One region of the Buttiauxella sp. AC038 genome, then DNA from elsewhere that is predicted to be linked to it. Evidence: predicted binding sites of a transcription regulator. Region 1 holds the regulator's gene; the other holds the start of a gene.

Region 1 (8,695 bases):
GCAACGCTCCATCGAATTTTACACTAACGTGCTGGGCATGACTCTGCTGCGTACCAGTGAAAACCCTGAATACAAATACTCTCTGGCGTTCGTTGGTTATGGCCCGGAAACCGAAGAAGCGGTTATCGAACTGACCTATAACTGGGGCACCGATAGCTACGATTTAGGCAATGCTTATGGTCACATCGCGCTGAGCGTTGATGATGCGGCTGAAGCCTGTGAACGTATTCGTAAAAACGGCGGCAATGTCACCCGTGAAGCTGGCCCGGTAAAAGGCGGCTCCACCGTTATCGCTTTTGTTGAAGATCCTGACGGCTACAAAATTGAGCTGATCGAAAGCAAAGACGCAGGTAAAGGCTTGGGTAATTAATATCCTGTTACGGGTGCTCTCTGCGCCCGTTAGCTTCCCTTGTTAAAATTTGCCATAATACGCGCTGCTTTTTCCCGTATTAAGAGATCCTGATGTCTGACAACACGCAACTGCATAGCCTGTGCGACCGTTTTCGTGGTTTTTATCCGGTAGTAATTGATGTTGAAACCGCCGGGTTTAATGCTAAAACCGATGCTTTACTTGAAGTCGCAGCCATCACGTTAAAGATGGATCAAGACGGCTGGTTATCGATTGACGAAACCCTGCATTTCCATGTTGAACCTTTTGAAGGCGCAATTCTTCAACCTGAAGCGCTGGCCTTTAATGGTATCGACCCGCATAACCCGTTGCGTGGTGCAGTGAGTGAATATGACGCGCTGCACGCCATTTTTAAAATGGTGCGCAAAGGCATTAAAGACAGCGGTTGTAACCGCGCGATCATGGTCGCGCATAATGCGACATTCGATCACAGCTTTATGATGGCAGCGGCAGAACGTGCTTCTTTAAAACGTAACCCGTTCCATCCATTTGTGACCTTTGACACTGCTGCACTTAGCGGGTTGGCTCTCGGCCAGACGGTACTCGCTAAAGCGTGTATTGCCGCTGGTATGCCATTTGACAGCAGCCAGGCGCACTCGGCTCTATATGATACTGAGCAAACCGCCGAGCTTTTTTGCGAAATCGTTAACCGTTGGAAACGACTCGGTGGCTGGCCACTCCCTTACCGGCTGAGCCAGAATCCGAAGCATAAAAAAAGCGACCTTAACAGGTCGCTTTTTATTTCACTCCAGGTCTGACTCCAGTTGCAAATTACTCTGCGTCTGGCTCTTCAGATTTATGCTTGGCAGCAGATTCTTTAATCAGTGCCTGCAACTCGCCACGCTGATACATCTCAATAATGATGTCGCAGCCGCCAACCAATTCACCATCAACCCACAGCTGCGGGAAAGTAGGCCAGTTAGCGTATTTTGGCAGCTCAGCACGGATGTCTGGATTCTGTAAAATATCAACGTACGCGAAACGCTCACCACAAGCGGATAGCGCCTGCACAGCCTGGGCGGAGAAGCCACAGCTAGGCAGTTTCGGAGAACCTTTCATATAAAGAAGAATTGGGTTCTCAGTAATCTGTTGTTGGATTTTTTCAATAGTGCTCATTGCTTGCTTCCTCAAACCAAGTGCTGGCATTAGTCTGCCATTGTAGCGATTGACGCCCTCTCCAGAAAACACCATTTTTTATAGGGCTTTTCTGTCATACGCGATGGAGGGACAACATGTATCAAGAATAACACTTTTCCCGCCACTGAAAATCAGCAAATGACCCTAAGCCTGATCAATAAATAGCCTTGCAACCATTAGTTTGGTTAATTTTTTTGCGTCCGGTAACGAAACAGCAAGACGAATAGTAAAAGGTTATTAACTTTATCGTGCTTAATAGATTAGAATCGGCGGGTTTCGCAAAATCATACACGGGCATGATGGTTTTTCTCATGCATTCATTTTCACCAGGGGATTGTCGAGTGGCGCGGATAACAAAAATTTCTATCACGCTCTGTGCTCTGCTATTTACCTTGCCGTATACACCATTGACGCATGCGTCTGAGCACGCTCGTCCCGTGGCTGCGCAAAAAGCGCACGTTGTTAAAAGCACAACGAAGAGCACAGAAAAAAGCAGTAAGAGTAAAACCACTACCACCAGCAAAAAAAGCACCACCTCAGTCAAAACAGCCAGCAAGAAAAAAGAAACAACTGCCGCAAAAAGTAAAACCGCCCAAAATGCCAGCAGCGCTAAAACAAAGAATCTTGCAAAAAACTCCCGCAATAAAACCTCTAAGCTCGCAAAAGTCCAGCCTGTTACTTTCACCGAAAAATGCAGCAAGCCGCGTAAAGGCCATAAAGCGCATTGTGTAAAAGTTAAATCAGAGCAGCCAACGACGATTGCTGCGGCGCATAAAGTCCGTGTGCAAAAAGCACAAAAAACGGCAATGAACAAATTGATGGGCCAGATAGGCAAACCGTATCGTTGGGGTGGCACCTCGCCGGTTACCGGTTTCGATTGCAGCGGTCTGGTTTACTACGCATACAAAGATTTAGTGAAGTTCCGTATTCCTCGTACCGCTAACGAGATGTATCACCTGCGTGATGCCTCATCTGTAGATCGTGGGGAGCTTGAAACTGGTGATTTGGTCTTCTTCCGCACCCAAGGTCGGGGCACCGCTGACCATGTTGGCGTGTACGTGGGCAACGGTAAATTTATTCAGTCACCGCGTACCGGACAAGATATCCAGATAACCTCACTAAGCGAAGACTACTGGCAGCGCCACTATGTCGGTGCCAAACGCGTTATGACCCCTAAAACAATTCGTTAAACTCTATTTATCGAAAACCTGCGCCTGCCCTTCCTTGGGCAGGTGAGTTCCCTCTTTTGCTTATCCTTTCAATTTGTTACCCTAAACCCGCACTAAAAGTGATGTTTAACAATAGATACCCAAAATAATTCGAGTTGCATCGCAGCCAACAAAGATGCAGCTCGAAGTATGAAGGGTAATAAGGAGTCAGCAATGTCGTTCGAACTACCTGCACTACCATATGCAAAAGATGCTTTAGCACCGCATATCTCCGCCGAAACTCTGGAATACCATTACGGTAAACACCATCAAACCTATGTCACTAACCTGAACAATCTGGTTAAGGGCACTGCGTTTGAAGGTAAAAATCTCGAAGAGATCGTTCGTACTTCCGAAGGCGGCGTGTTTAACAACGCAGCACAGGTTTGGAACCACACCTTCTACTGGAATTGCCTGGCACCAAATGCTGGCGGTGAACCAACTGGAGAGCTTCTGGAAGCCATTAATAAGTCGTTTGGTAGCTTTGCTGAGTTTAAACAGCAGTTCACTGATGCAGCTATTAAAAACTTTGGCGCTGGCTGGACCTGGCTTGTCAAACAAGAAGATGGCGCTCTGGCGATTGTCTCTACCTCAAACGCGGGTACCCCACTAACAACAGCGGCAACACCGTTATTGACTGTGGATGTGTGGGAACATGCGTACTACATCGACTACCGCAATGCTCGTGCTGGCTATCTTGAGCATTTCTGGGCGTTGGTGAACTGGGAGTTTGTTGCTAAGAATCTGGCAGCATAAAACCTAAAATATATGGGCCGCGATTGCGGCCCATTTTAATCAGAGCGATGTATCAGTGCAGTACGGCGGTTAACGCGCCACACACAATCAGTGCCAAAACAACAACCGTGGTCATGATTGAAAATTTCAGATCGGTACTCATTAGCAAACTCCTTTTATTACCCTACAATCGGTGTGTCGGCTTGATTTTCCCACAATCAGACATAAAAATCCCCCTGGTTTTAACCTGATATCGCTTTTCCCTCTTTCACTTTTCTCCTGGATAGGCCAAAATCCCACGCTAATTTATTGCGTACCATCTATTCAACGCCCTCCTCCCGTTTTATGTCGCAATCCCGGCATACCTGCAACCTTAACGTTGCCTCAGGAGTTGGCGTACGCAAACGTTTAACACATTGGTTATCAGGGGTTTACGATATGGCCCGGAGTGAAATTTAATGGCGACAATCAAGGACGTAGCGAAGCTCGCAAACGTTTCCACTACAACCGTATCACATGTGATTAACAAGACCCGTTTTGTGGCGGAAGAAACACGTAACGCGGTCTGGGCGGCAATCAAACAATTGCACTATTCGCCGAGCGCCGTCGCGCGTAGCTTGAAAGTTAATCACACCAAAACGATTGGTTTGCTAGCTACTTCTAGCGAAGCACCCTATTTTGCCGAGATAATCGAAGCTGTCGAAAATAGCTGCTTTGAAAAAGGCTACACCCTGATTTTGGGTAATGCGCACAATAATTTCGAAAAACAGCGCGCCTATTTATCCATGATGGCGCAAAAGCGCGTCGATGGGCTGCTGGTGATGTGCTCTGAATATCCGGAATCATTACTGACTATGCTTGAAGAGTATCGTCACATCCCAATGGTTGTGATGGACTGGGGCGAAGCCCGCGCAGATTTCACCGACTCCGTTGTCGATAATGCCTTCCACGGTGGCTATCTGGCTGGACGTTATTTGATTGAACGTGGTCACCGCGAAATTGGTGCAATCCCTGGCCAAATGGAGCGTAATACCGGTGGCGGCCGCCATGCTGGTTTTATGAAGGCGCTGGAAGAAGCTGGGATCGCTATTCCTGAGAACTGGATTGTGCAAGGTGACTTTGAACCTGAGTCAGGCTACCGCGCCATGCAGCAGATTATCGGTCAGTCTCAGCGCCCTACCGCAGTATTCTGCGGCGGCGACATTATGGCGATGGGCGCAATTTGTGCTGCTGATGAAATGGGTTTACGCGTACCGCAGGATATTTCCATTATCGGTTATGACAACGTGCGTAACGCTCGTTATTTCACACCGGCATTGACCACCATTCACCAGCCGAAGGACTCGCTGGGTGAAACAGCTTTCAATATGCTGCTGGATAGAATCGTCAATAAACGCGAAGAGTCGCAATCAATTGAAGTACATCCGCGCCTGATTGAACGCCGTTCAGTGGCAGATGGCCCATTCCGCGATTACCGCCGCTAAAAACAGTCAAAGGAGCCTGCCTAAGCAGGCTCTTGCAACCACTCCTGATTCATCGTCTCGCTATCCCCTAAATACTCCAGCAGCCAGGCCAGAGCTGGCGAAGCATCATTTTGCCGCCATGTCAGGCAACATGCCGCGTCCGGGAACGGGTTATCGAGCGTCAGCTCACTCCACTGCCCTGAAGCCAACCACGGCTTTGCTATATGCAATGGCACCATACCAATACATAAACCCGCGCTAAGACAATCAGAGCCAGATTCCCAGTCTGGAACCACAACTCGACGCTGGTTATCCAAAAGCCAGGTAATACGCTTCGGTAGCGAACGGGAGGTATCTTCCAGTACTAACGACGGCCAGGCTCGCAGATCATCATCACTTAAGGTTCCGCCCTGCTGTGCCAGTGGGTGATTTGATGACACCACACAGCGCCAACTCAACGTCCCCATATCGCGGAACGCATAACGCCCCCCGACAGGAATAGCTTGTGTCGCACCAATCGCGACTTCAACTCGCCCATCAGCCAGCGCATCCCACACGCCGTTAAACACTTCCTGGAATATACGCAGTTCGATATCCGGAAAATGACGATAAAAATCCAACACCAACTGACGCGTTCGTTCAGGTTTAACGATGTTATCAACTGCGATAGCCAGGTGCCCGCGCCATCCATTTGCGATCTGTTGACACTGCTGCCGTGTCGTCATCATTTTTTTGATAACAGAGCGGCCTTCTTTCAGGAAAAAGACGCCTGCGGGGGTTAATTCAACATCCCGATGGCGACGTTCGAATAACGGAACCGCTAACCAATCTTCAAGTTGCCGTACCGTATAGCTGATAGCTGACGGAACGCGGTGCAGCTCTTGTGCTGCACCACTGAAGCTGCCATTGCGCGCTACCGCATCTATCACTTCCAGCGAATATTCTGACCACATTTCTCTGCTCACAAAATTTTTGAATGCAACCTACAAATATTAGCGTTTCACAAGCCTATTTGCACTCCGTACACTCTCGCGGCGATCAACCTGCAAGATAAAACAAGAGAAAATTATGCAACCATCAAAAGGATTTCTTATCTGGCTGGCTGGATTAAGTGTTCTGGGCTTCCTTGCCACAGACATGTATCTGCCTGCTTTCGCTGCCATTCAGCAAGATTTACAGACCGATGCCTCCGCCGTTAGTGCGAGCCTGAGCCTGTTCCTTGCGGGCTTTGCGTTTGCCCAGTTAATGTGGGGGCCGCTGTCAGACCATTTCGGACGTAAACCAGTTTTGCTGGCCGGTCTGAGTCTGTTCGCCGTCGGTTGTATTGGAATGTTGTGGGTAGAAAGTGCCACCGCTCTGCTGGTGCTGCGCTTCGTTCAGGCCGTTGGTGTTTGTTCTGCCGCAGTAAGCTGGCAGGCACTGGTGACCGATTACTACCCGGCAAACCGCGCAAATCGTATTTTCGCCACGATTATGCCGCTGGTTGGCTTGTCTCCGGCACTGGCACCGCTGCTCGGTAGCTGGATTTTGGTGCACTTCGACTGGCAGGCGATCTTCGCCACCCTGTTTGCAATCACCCTGGTGCTGATGATCCCAACTCTGCGTCTGAAACCACGTACCCAGCATCACCCGCAAACAGAAGACAATAAAGTCAGCTTTATGTCGTTACTGCGCTCTCGTGTTTATAGCGGCAACGTGTTGATTTACGCAGCTTGCTCTGCCAGCTTCTTTGCCTGGCTGACCGGTTCTCCGTTTATTCTGAACGATATGGGTTACAGCCCGGCGGCAATTGGCCTGAGCTATGTGCCGCAAACTATCGCCTTCCTGATTGGTGGTTATGGCTGCCGTAGCGCACTGCAAAAATGGCAAGGCAAGCAAATGCTGCCGTGGTTGCTTGCGTTATATACGTTGAGTGTTTTCGGCACCTGGGCGGTATCGATAAGTGGACACGCAAACCTGACCATGCTGCTCATCCCATTCTGTATCATGGCGATTGCCAACGGGGCGATTTACCCAATCGTTGTTGCTTCTGCACTGTTGCCTTTCCCACAAGCCACAGGTAAAGCCGCTGCGCTGCAAAACACGCTGCAATTGGGCCTGTGCTTCCTGGCAAGTTTGATGGTGTCGTGGTTGGTCGCTACACCACTGCTGACTACCACCAGTGTCATGCTGGTAACAATTGTTCTGGCCATGCTGGGTTATCTGCTTCAGCGTCGTAAAAATGCCGAAGTCTGGCAACCGGCTGAATCGGATGCACATTAAGATTAAAATTGCTCAGCCTCAACATGATTAGCTTGCTAAGAATATGTGATTGAATCACCGCTTAAGCGAGCCTATACTCATAAACGGCTCAACAAATAACACCATAATAATCAAATTAAAACGGGAGCCTCTTGGCTCCCGTTTTTGTTTTACAGCTGTTTTTGGGGCGCCAAGCCCCCTTTCTCTGTTCTACGTCGGATATCAGGCACACGGAATTTTCCGTGACATTTCTCACATGCCCAAAATAGCGTCTACGCTGTTTTAAGGTTCCTTTCACATTGGTGATGGAGAAGCTATGAGTTCATCGTGTATAGAAGAAGTCAGAATAAGAAATAACCCGTGGTATCGGATTGTGAACGATATGCTCACGCGGGCAGGGGTAGAAATTAATGGCCCACGCCCCTTCGATATACAGGTTAAGCATCCCGATTTTTTTAAGCGTGTTCTGCAAGAGGGTACACTGGGTCTTGGTGAAAGCTATATGGACGGCTGGTGGGACTGCGAACGACTGGATATTTTTTTCCATAATGCCATTCGCGCCGGACTTGAGCGGCAACTCCCCCACCATTTAAAAGACACGCTACGTGTAGCCGCCGCGCGCTTAGTTAATCTGCAATCCAAAAAACGCGCGTGGATAGTCGGTAAAGAACACTATGATTTGGGCAATGACTTATTTAGCCGCATGCTTGATGAACATATGCAATATTCCTGCGGTTATTGGAAAGACGCTACTACGCTAAGTGATGCACAAAACGCCAAGCTTAAAATGATCTGCGATAAGCTGCATCTTGAGCCAGGAATGACGCTACTTGATATTGGTTGCGGCTGGGGCGGTCTGGCAGAATTTGCTGCCCGGAATTACGGCGTAGCCGTTCATGGTGTAACCATCTCCGCCGAACAACAAAAATTGGCGCAAGAGCGTTGTAGCGGGCTTAACGTTAATATTGCACTGCAAGACTATCGCGAACTGGATATGCAATTCGACCGCATTGTTTCTGTCGGCATGTTCGAACATGTTGGGCCGAAAAACTATGCCACCTATTTTAATGTTGCCGACCGCAACCTAAAACCCGACGGTATTTTCCTGCTGCATACCATTGGCTCGAATAAAACCTTTAACGGTGTTGACCCATGGATAGACAAGTACATTTTCCCTAATGGCTGCCTGCCATCAGTGCGCCAGATTGCCGATGCCAGCGAAGGTCATTTTGTGATGGAAGATTGGCACAATTTTGGCGCCGACTATGACAAAACATTGATGGCCTGGCATGAACGCTTCAATAACTTTTGGCCGGAAATTGCAGATAACTATTCAGAACGATTCAAACGCATGTTTAGTTATTATCTGAATGCTTGTGCCGGTGCCTTCCGTGCACGTGATATCCAGCTCTGGCAAGTCGTCTTCACTCGTGGCGTCGAAAACGGTTTACGGGTTCCGCACTGATTTCCACCCGGCTCCGCCGGGGTAAATTCAATCCTTG
Region 2 (8,695 bases), 1.0 Mb from region 1:
CTGCTGCGCAATCCAGTTCAGGGCTTTTTGTGTTGCCCCTGTTTGGTGTAAAACCAGTGCTTTTAGCCCCATCGCCAGATTATTGCTGGCGTTAAATTTAAGGCTTTGGTTCACAAACGCCAGTGATTGAACCGCATCACCTTTACGCAGCGCCAGACGTGCCAGCGCGTAGAATGCAGCATCGCGGCAATTACCACTCCAGCTTGCTTTGAAGTAATCGTCAAATGCGCCGTTAAAGTCGCCTTGCTTCTCTTTTGCCGCTCCACGCAACATGCTGGCATCGCCATTTTGCGGGTTCTTATTCAGACGATGTGCGCGTTTAAGTGCCGCATCCGCGTACTGTTCAGCAAGCTCCCAGTTGCCACGGTTAAATTCAAGCTGGCCGAGCGCCACGTTACAGCGGTAATCCTCGGGATCTAAAGCCAGTGCACGCTGGTAATAATCCAGTGCCGAACGGCTGGCGTGAAGATACTGCTCCAGATGCTGACCGATAAAATACAATTCATCGCAATTCGTGATGTCTTGCGGTTTGGCGGGCACGCAAGCAGGTTGCGGCAGAGGTAAATCTTCAGGGATATGTTCGCAATAACTGAGAATGATATTGCCCTGCGGATCGCGCAGATTTAGCGTCAACCGTTGTGGCCAGTGGTTACTGAATTTTTCCTGCGACGCCTGCGCGGGTTGTAATGAAAGAGCTGATTTCCAGAGTGTTTGGCCTGCGGCTTCAATGTCGAGTGTAAAATCAGGCAGCGGCGCAATCGCATATACACCGAGATGCAACTCGCCGTTGTGGCGTTCCAGTTTTATTGCCGCCTGAGTGTTGGCGTTTTGCAAAGTGCCAAGCTGGCTGTATGGCAGGAAGTTCTGCACGAAGACTTTTTCTTCGTAAGGGGCAATCCAGGTGAAATCTGGCTGATTATCGGTAAACACACCGGTCATCAACTCAATATACGGGCCATTTTCATCGGTTAGATTACGGTCCCATGCCTGGCCGAAATCACAGTTCCCCCATGACCATTGTTTCTTACCCGGTGAAACATGGTGGTCCGCAATATGTAATAAACCGCCCTGCTCGCCATGATGGTAGGCGCCAACAAAATCGTAATCTGATTTATCCGCCATATACGAGGTTGGCACCGGGATATTTTTGTAGCGCGAGATATCCACGCCTGCGGAATAATCAACTTTGTAGTAAGTACCGTGGGCAATCGGGAAGGCAGAAACATCGCGTTTACCGTGGTCGAATACCGCCGTGACATCCGGTGGGAATACGCTTTGGTGATCATCACCGCCTTTTACCGCCGGGTTCGCCCACCACAGGAAATGACGCGGTGTAGCGTTGCCATTGAATACTTTCCCGGTGATTTCAATCAGCGCCTTTTCCGGGTACAGCGTAAAGCCGGTCATCACTTGTAGGCCGCGCATTGGCTCAACTTCACCGAGCCAGACGGTTTGCGCACCGTTGTCATGTTTCTGGAAAGTCACATCTACCGGCATGAAAGTAGTTGGGCGATGATGCTGCGGCCAGTTAAATTCGATACCACCGGAAATCCACGGCCCGACCAGTCCAACCAAAGCTGGTTTCACCACTTCGTTGTAGTAAACAAAGTCGCGCTCCATCACTTTGTCGTAGGCGCGATGAATACGGCCTCCTAGCTCAGGCAATAACATTACGCGGATAAAGTCGTTCTCAATCCACACCGCGTTGTAATCACGCATCTCGCGATTGCCAGTAAGTGTGTCAATAACACCGTAAGGATAAACAGCACCTGAAGATCCCTGATAGACACGGTTCTCCAGAAACATAGGATTCGGGTCTTCCGCACCGGTAGTCCAGGTGGGTAAAGCAATCGTCTCTTGCCAGACGCTAACGGCTCCGTACATTTCGCTTCTCCAGTAAACAAACAACAGTGAAATACGTTATGTTTGCAGTGTAGAGAACTCATAACGGCTTAGAGCGCTTAATGCTCACACAATAAAGTTAACGGGGTTTAGTGAAATGCATAATTCAGGGCTGAATAATCAACGCGTGCGCCAACTTAACCGCCAGACGATTATGAAACTGGTTTGGCAGCATAAGCGGCTAAGCAAATCGCAGTTTGCGCAGTACACCGGGCTGTCCATTCCAGCGGTGAGTAAGATCCTTGAGGAGTTGGTGAGCGATGGCAAACTGAGCCACTCCAGCGAAAACCTCAGTAACCGAGGCATTAACAGCGGCAGTTACCAAATTCCACCTGATGGCGATTTCATTCTCTGCATGAATGTCACGCCCACCAGTATTGAAAGCCAACTGTGCGACGCACAACTTTCACCGCAAGGGGAATTTGAGCGTATCCATGTGAACGCCGCCACACCGCAGGTATTACTGGCCGCTATTGAGAACATCTGGCGTAATCAACGCAAAATCTGGCCGAAAAAAGTCATCAATCTCGCTCTGGCTATTCATGGGCAAGTCGATCCTGTGACAGGCGTTTCGCAAACCATGCCGCAGGCTCCGTGGCGTGAGCCGGTAGAAATTAAATATCTGCTGGAGGAAAAGCTTGGTGTAACGGTAAGAGTCGATAACGACTGTGTGATGCTGGCGCTGGCAGAAAAATGGCAAAACCCGGCAAACCGCCAGGATTTCTGCGTGATAAATGTGGATTACGGGATTGGTTCATCGTTTGTCATCAACGGGCAGATTTATCGCGGCAGTTTGTATGGCAGTGGGCAAATCGGCCACACCATTGTGAACCCTGATGGCATGGCCTGTGACTGCGGGCGCTACGGCTGTCTGGAAACCGTCGCATCGCTTTCAGCGTTAAAAAAACAGGCGCGTATCTGGTTAAAATCGCAACCTGGTTCGGCACGACAAGACCCGGAAAATGTCACCTCCGCACAGCTTATTTCAGCCTGGCATAGTGGCGATGAACAAGTTCGTAGCTGGGTAGAAAGTGCCGCTAATGCCATTGGGCTGAGTTTGTATAATTTCCTTAATATATTAAATATTAACAATATTTTGTTTTATGGTAGAAGCTGTGGATTTGGCGAGGACTGGCTGGCAACCATCAATCGGCAGATTGGGTTTAATCCGTTTGACCATGGCGATGCGCTAAAGATTAATGCGACACAAATTAGTTTCGGCAAGCTTTCGCGGCCACAGCAAGTGATGGGAATTGGTTATTTGTATGTGGAAGCCACGCTGGGTAAAGAATAAGCCGTGAGGAAATATTCCCCGGATATCCCAGTCAACATCTGGCAAGGAGTGAAATTATGCATAAAGCAGGTGTGATTATTTTCGGGCTGTTATTGGCAGGTTGTGCAGCCCAGACGGTTAATACCCCGCCCCCCTTATCGCCAATGGATGCCTGTATTCAGGCAACTCAGAGCAGCGATACCGTAGCCACTGCGAAGAACTGCAGTTTAATCACGCGCGATCAACATTAGCCATCAAAAACAACAAAGCCCACATAACGTGGGCTTTAGTGACTTACGTAGCGGAAATTATGCGTAAACCGGCAAGCGGGCGCAGATATCCAGAACTTTTTGCTTGGTGCGTTCGATAACCGCTTCGTCGTTGATGCTATCTAACACATCACACATCCAGCCAGCCAGTTCGCGAACGTCTGCTTCATTGAAGCCACGGCGAGTCACCGCTGGAGTACCGATACGGATACCAGAAGTCACAAATGGGCTCTTCGGATCGTTTGGCACGCTGTTTTTGTTCACGGTGATATTCGCGCGACCCAATGCAGCATCAGCTTCTTTACCGGTCAGGTTTTTATCAACCAGATCCAGCAAGAACAGGTGGTTGTCAGTACCGCCAGAAACCACTTTGTAACCACGGTCCAGGAACACAGAAACCATTGCTTTTGCATTCTTAGCAACTTGCTGCTGGTAAGTTTTGAACTCAGGTTCCATTGCTTCTTTCAGTGCAACAGCTTTACCCGCGATGACGTGCATCAGTGGGCCGCCCTGCGCGCCTGGGAAGACAGCGGAGTTCAGTTTCTTATACAGCTCTTCGCTGCCGCCGTTCGCGAGGATTAAACCACCGCGTGGGCCTGCCAAAGTTTTGTGCGTAGTGGTTGTCACAACGTGTGCATGTGGAACCGGGTTCGGGTAAACGCCCGCAGCAATCAGGCCAGCAACGTGTGCCATGTCCACGAACAGTTTCGCATCAACCATGTCTGCGATTTCACGCATTTTTGCCCAGTCAACCACGCCTGAATAAGCAGAGAAGCCACCGATGATCATTTTCGGCTTATGGGCTTTAGCTTGTTTTTCCAGGTCTGCGTAGTCGATATGACCGGTTTCATCGATACCATAAGGAACGATGTTGTACAGCTTGCCGGAGAAGTTTACCGGGGAGCCGTGAGTCAGGTGGCCGCCATGTGCCAGGTTCATACCCAGAACGGTGTCGCCTGGTTCCAGCAAAGTGGTGTATACCGCGAAGTTAGCTTGTGAACCGGAGTGCGGTTGCACGTTAGCGTAATCAGCGCCGAACAGCTCTTTTGCACGGTCGATAGCCAGTTGTTCAACGACATCAACGTATTCGCAGCCGCCGTAGTAACGTTTGCCTGGGTAACCTTCAGCGTATTTGTTAGTTAACTGAGAACCCTGAGCCTGCATCACGCGCGGGCTGGTGTAGTTTTCGGAGGCGATCAGTTCAATGTGCTCTTCCTGACGTACTTTTTCTTGCTCCATGGCCTGCCATAAATCGGCATCGTAATCGGCAATGTTCATTTCACGTTTTAACATTCGCATCTCCAGACTCAGCTAACAGTAAAAATTCGAACAGCTTTGAGGGCTCTCTCAAACAACGGGCAACAGTGTAAACCGAATTGGTATCAGGTGATAGGTCTTGACAGAGGTTTTTACGCAAACGATTGGCTCGGCGTCCTGCAAGGGTTTGAAGCCAAAAGTGGCAAGCTATTTCTGCGGATATTAATTCATCATCAACATGCAGAAATTTCACGTTCTGTGAGCCGAATCGACTCAGTAAGTATCCATTTACAATGTAGTGCTTTTTTTAATCCGATAATTTTATAAGATGCATTTAAAATACATCAATTAGAAAACCCTAAATAATTCGAGTTGCATCTATCACCCCTGCGGCTTGAAATATGACGGGTATAAAAGGAGCCATACCATGCTTGACGCACAAACCATCGCTGTTGTGAAATCCACCATTCCCCTGCTTGCCGCAACCGGCCCAAAACTTACCGCTCACTTTTACGATCGCATGTTCAGCCATAATCCTGAGCTGAAAGAAATCTTCAATATGAGCAACCAGCGCAATGGCGATCAGCGTGAAGCGCTGTTCAATGCCATCTGTGCATACGCGGCTAATATTGAAAATCTGGCGGTGTTACTGCCAGCGGTAGAAAAAATCGCGCAGAAACACACCAGCTTCCAGATCAAACCGGAACAGTACGACATCGTCGGCGGTCACCTGTTAGCAACGCTGGATGAAATGTTCAGCCCGGGCCAGGAAGTATTGGATGCGTGGGGCAAAGCGTATGGCGTGCTGGCAGGCGTGTTTATCAATCGTGAAGCGGAAATCTACCAGCAAAACGCGGCGAAAAATGGCGGTTGGGAAGGCACTCGCGCCTTCCGCATTGTGGCAAAAGAGCCGCAGAGCTCACTTATCACCAGCTTTGAATTTGAACCGCTGGATGGTAAACCAGTCGCGGATTATCAACCAGGCCAGTATCTTGGCGTATGGCTGAAACCTGAAGGTTTCCCGCATCAGGAGATTCGCCAATATTCATTGACCCGCAAGCCAGATGGCAAAAGCTATCGCATTGCGGTGAAACGCGAAGATTTGGGACAGGTTTCAAGTTGGTTACACAACCACGCGCAGGTGGGTGATGAACTGCATCTGGCGGCTCCGGCGGGTGATTTCTTTATGGACGTGAACGGGCAAACGCCAGTTACGTTGATTTCTGCAGGTGTTGGCCAAACGCCGATGCTGGCAATGCTCGATACACTGGCGAAAAATGACCATAGCGCGCAGGTGAACTGGTTCCATGCGGCTGAACATGGTGACGTACATGCATTTGCGGATGAAGTGAATCATCTGGGTGAACAGTTGCCAGGCTTTGAGCGCCACGTATGGTATCGCACGCCATCCGAACGTTGCCGTGCACAGGCAAAATTTGATAGCGAAGGTTTGATGGATTTACTGACCCTGGAAAGCAAAATCAGTGCACCAGATATGCAGTTTTATCTGTGCGGCCCGGTGAGTTTTATGCGTTTTGCGGCGGAGCAGTTGGTGAAGCTAGGCATAGGGCAGGACCGAATTAATTATGAGTGTTTTGGCCCGCATAAAGTGATGTGATTTTTACTCTTCATACTTCGAGTTGCAGGTGCGTTGGCTGCACCCGTTCGCCCCAGTCACATAGTTATCTATGCTCCTGGGGACTTGCGGCCTGGCCGCCTTCCTGCGACTCGAATTATTTTGAGTATTGAAAATGGCGAGTAATATCAATTTAACTCCCGCCATAAAGGCCAGTTAAATCGCGGCGTCGTCTTCTTCGCCAGTACGGATACGCACCACACGTGCCACATCAAAGACAAAGATTTTACCATCGCCGATTTTACCAGTTTGCGCAGTGCGAATAATGGTGTCCACACAGGTATCAACGATGTCGTCTGTGACGACAATTTCAATTTTTACTTTTGGCAGGAAATCCACCATGTACTCGGCACCACGGTACAGCTCGGTGTGCCCTTTCTGACGACCAAAACCTTTAACTTCAGTTACCGTCATGCCGGTGATGCCAACTTCTGCCAGCGCTTCGCGCACGTCATCCAGTTTGAACGGTTTAATAATCGCATCAATTTTTTTCATGGTATTTCCGGTTCCCGCACAACTCAAGTGTGCTGCCTGGTTACAGTAATCGTGGTTTCAAATTACCACAAACTACTCTTTAAAGTCATTGGCATCGAGTTCATGCCTTGAGAGTAATTTGTAGAATTCAGTACGGTTACGCCCCGCTACGCGCGCGGCCTGGGTAACATTACCTTTGGTCATTTGCAGCAATTTTCGCAGATAGTTCAGCTCGAACTGGTTACGTGCTTCAACAAAAGTAGGCAGCGCAGTATTCTCGCCCTCCAGAGCCTGCTGAACCAGCGCTTCGCTGATAACGGGAGCGGATGTCAAAGCTACGCACTGTTCAATCACGTTAACCAACTGGCGCACGTTGCCAGGCCAACTTGCCGCCATCAGGCGCTTCATGGCGTCGGTCGAAAAACTGCGCACAAACGGCTTATGGCGATCGGCAGACTGGCGCAATAAATGATTTGCCAGCAAAGGCACATCTTCCGCGCGTTCTTGCAGGGCAGGGATTTTCAGGCTCACTACATTCAGGCGGTAGAACAAGTCTTCACGGAACTCGCCACGCTCCATCGCTTTAGGTAAGTCGCGGTGGGTGGCAGAGAGAATGCGCACATCAATATCGAGATCACGGTTGCTGCCCAACGGGCGCACTTTGCGCTCCTGCAACACACGCAGTAATTTGACCTGCAAGGGAATCGGCATATCGCCAATTTCATCAAGGAATAACGTGCCACCTTCTGCGGCCTGGAACAGCCCTTCTCTGCTGCTGACTGCACCGGTAAAGGCACCACGCGAATGGCCAAACAGTTCAGATTCCAGCAACTGTTCTGGTAATGCTCCACAGTTAATAGCGATAAATGCCTTCTTGCTGCGCGGACTGGCGTTGTGAATGGCCTGCGCAAGGATCTCTTTGCCGGTTCCGCTTTGCCCGTTAATCAGCACGCTGACATCCGACTGGGCCACCATGCGCGCCTGATCCAACAAGCGCAGCATCGTCGGGCTGCGTGTAACAATAGTGTCGCGCCACATATCATCACCGGCAGTGACTGTATGCTCGAGAGCATCGTCAATCGCCTTGTAGAGCGCATCTTTATCAACCGGTTTCGTCAAGAAACTAAACACGCCCTGCTGTGTTGCAGCCACGGCATCAGGAATAGAACCGTGAGCGGTAAGAATGATAACCGGCATTCCCGGTTGTGCTTTCTGGATTTCGGCAAATAGCGCCATGCCATCCATCTCATCCATCCGCAGGTCGCTAATCACTAAGTCGATTTTTTCTCGCCCCAGGAGACGCAACCCTTCAGCACCACTTTCCGCAGTGGAAACGGTATAACCTTCACTGGTCAGGCGCATACCGAGAAGTTTAAGCAGGCCCGGATCGTCATCAACCAGCAGTAATCTGGCGGGTTTACGTTGCGTCATGGTTTCGCCTCCTGCGCGGGTTTGGTATTGTCCGGCAATTCGGCACCGGCAGGTTTGCGGCTGGAAAGCTGGCGTTCGATGTCCGTCAGGTTTTCTAGTTTGCGAGTCGTCAGGCTTAGCTGGCCTCTGAGGCGTTGCTGTTGTTCACGCAACGTATCCAGCTCGTTGTCTGACGACTGTTGTAATTTGCTGTAGCGGGTACGTTCATCTGACAGCGCCAGTAACGACGCTTGCCCATCACGCCACACCTGGAATAACGAGCGCACCTGTGAAGGCACTTCTGTCGTCATCGCATCCAGCTTAACCATGTAACGGCGGCGCTCGGTTGGGCTAATTTTGGCATTCGCCAACAAAATCCCTCTTTTGAACGTGTCGGGCCAACTATCAGATGGCCAGCGGCGTGCTTCAGCTCGCGCCTGAATCGGCGCTAAACGTTCTGCGCAGTCCATCGCC

The links. The regulator PurR, encoded in region 1, represses purine synthesis genes. The targets are predictions, from matches to a motif close to CANGCAAACGTTTGCNTG.
Region 2: glyA (serine hydroxymethyltransferase) is a predicted target of PurR. The motif match lies at 4,855-4,872, and genes of this name have one in related genera.

What each region holds. Positions count from the first base shown of each region.
Region 1 covers NZ_CEEDCQ010000001.1:2,270,904-2,279,598, reverse strand. The annotation lists gene gloA (lactoylglutathione lyase) at 1-370, shown strand, start outside; gene rnt (ribonuclease T) at 463-1,167, shown strand; gene AC0IXI_RS10830 (Grx4 family monothiol glutaredoxin) at 1,181-1,525, opposite strand; gene AC0IXI_RS10825 (C40 family peptidase) at 1,888-2,736, shown strand; gene sodB (superoxide dismutase [Fe]) at 2,929-3,510, shown strand; gene cydH (cytochrome bd-I oxidase subunit CydH) at 3,563-3,652, opposite strand; gene purR (HTH-type transcriptional repressor PurR) at 3,948-4,973, shown strand; gene punR (DNA-binding transcriptional activator PunR) at 4,994-5,905, opposite strand; gene punC (purine nucleoside transporter PunC) at 6,021-7,214, shown strand; gene cfa (cyclopropane fatty acyl phospholipid synthase) at 7,510-8,658, shown strand.
Region 2 covers NZ_CEEDCQ010000001.1:1,260,961-1,269,655, reverse strand. The annotation lists gene AC0IXI_RS06080 (DUF5107 domain-containing protein) at 1-1,884, opposite strand, end outside; gene AC0IXI_RS06075 (ROK family protein) at 2,000-3,196, shown strand; gene AC0IXI_RS06070 (hypothetical protein) at 3,253-3,426, shown strand; gene glyA (serine hydroxymethyltransferase) at 3,484-4,737, opposite strand; gene hmpA (NO-inducible flavohemoprotein) at 5,129-6,319, shown strand; gene glnB (nitrogen regulatory protein P-II) at 6,494-6,832, opposite strand; gene glrR (two-component system response regulator GlrR) at 6,905-8,242, opposite strand; gene qseG (two-component system QseEF-associated lipoprotein QseG) at 8,239-8,695, opposite strand, start outside.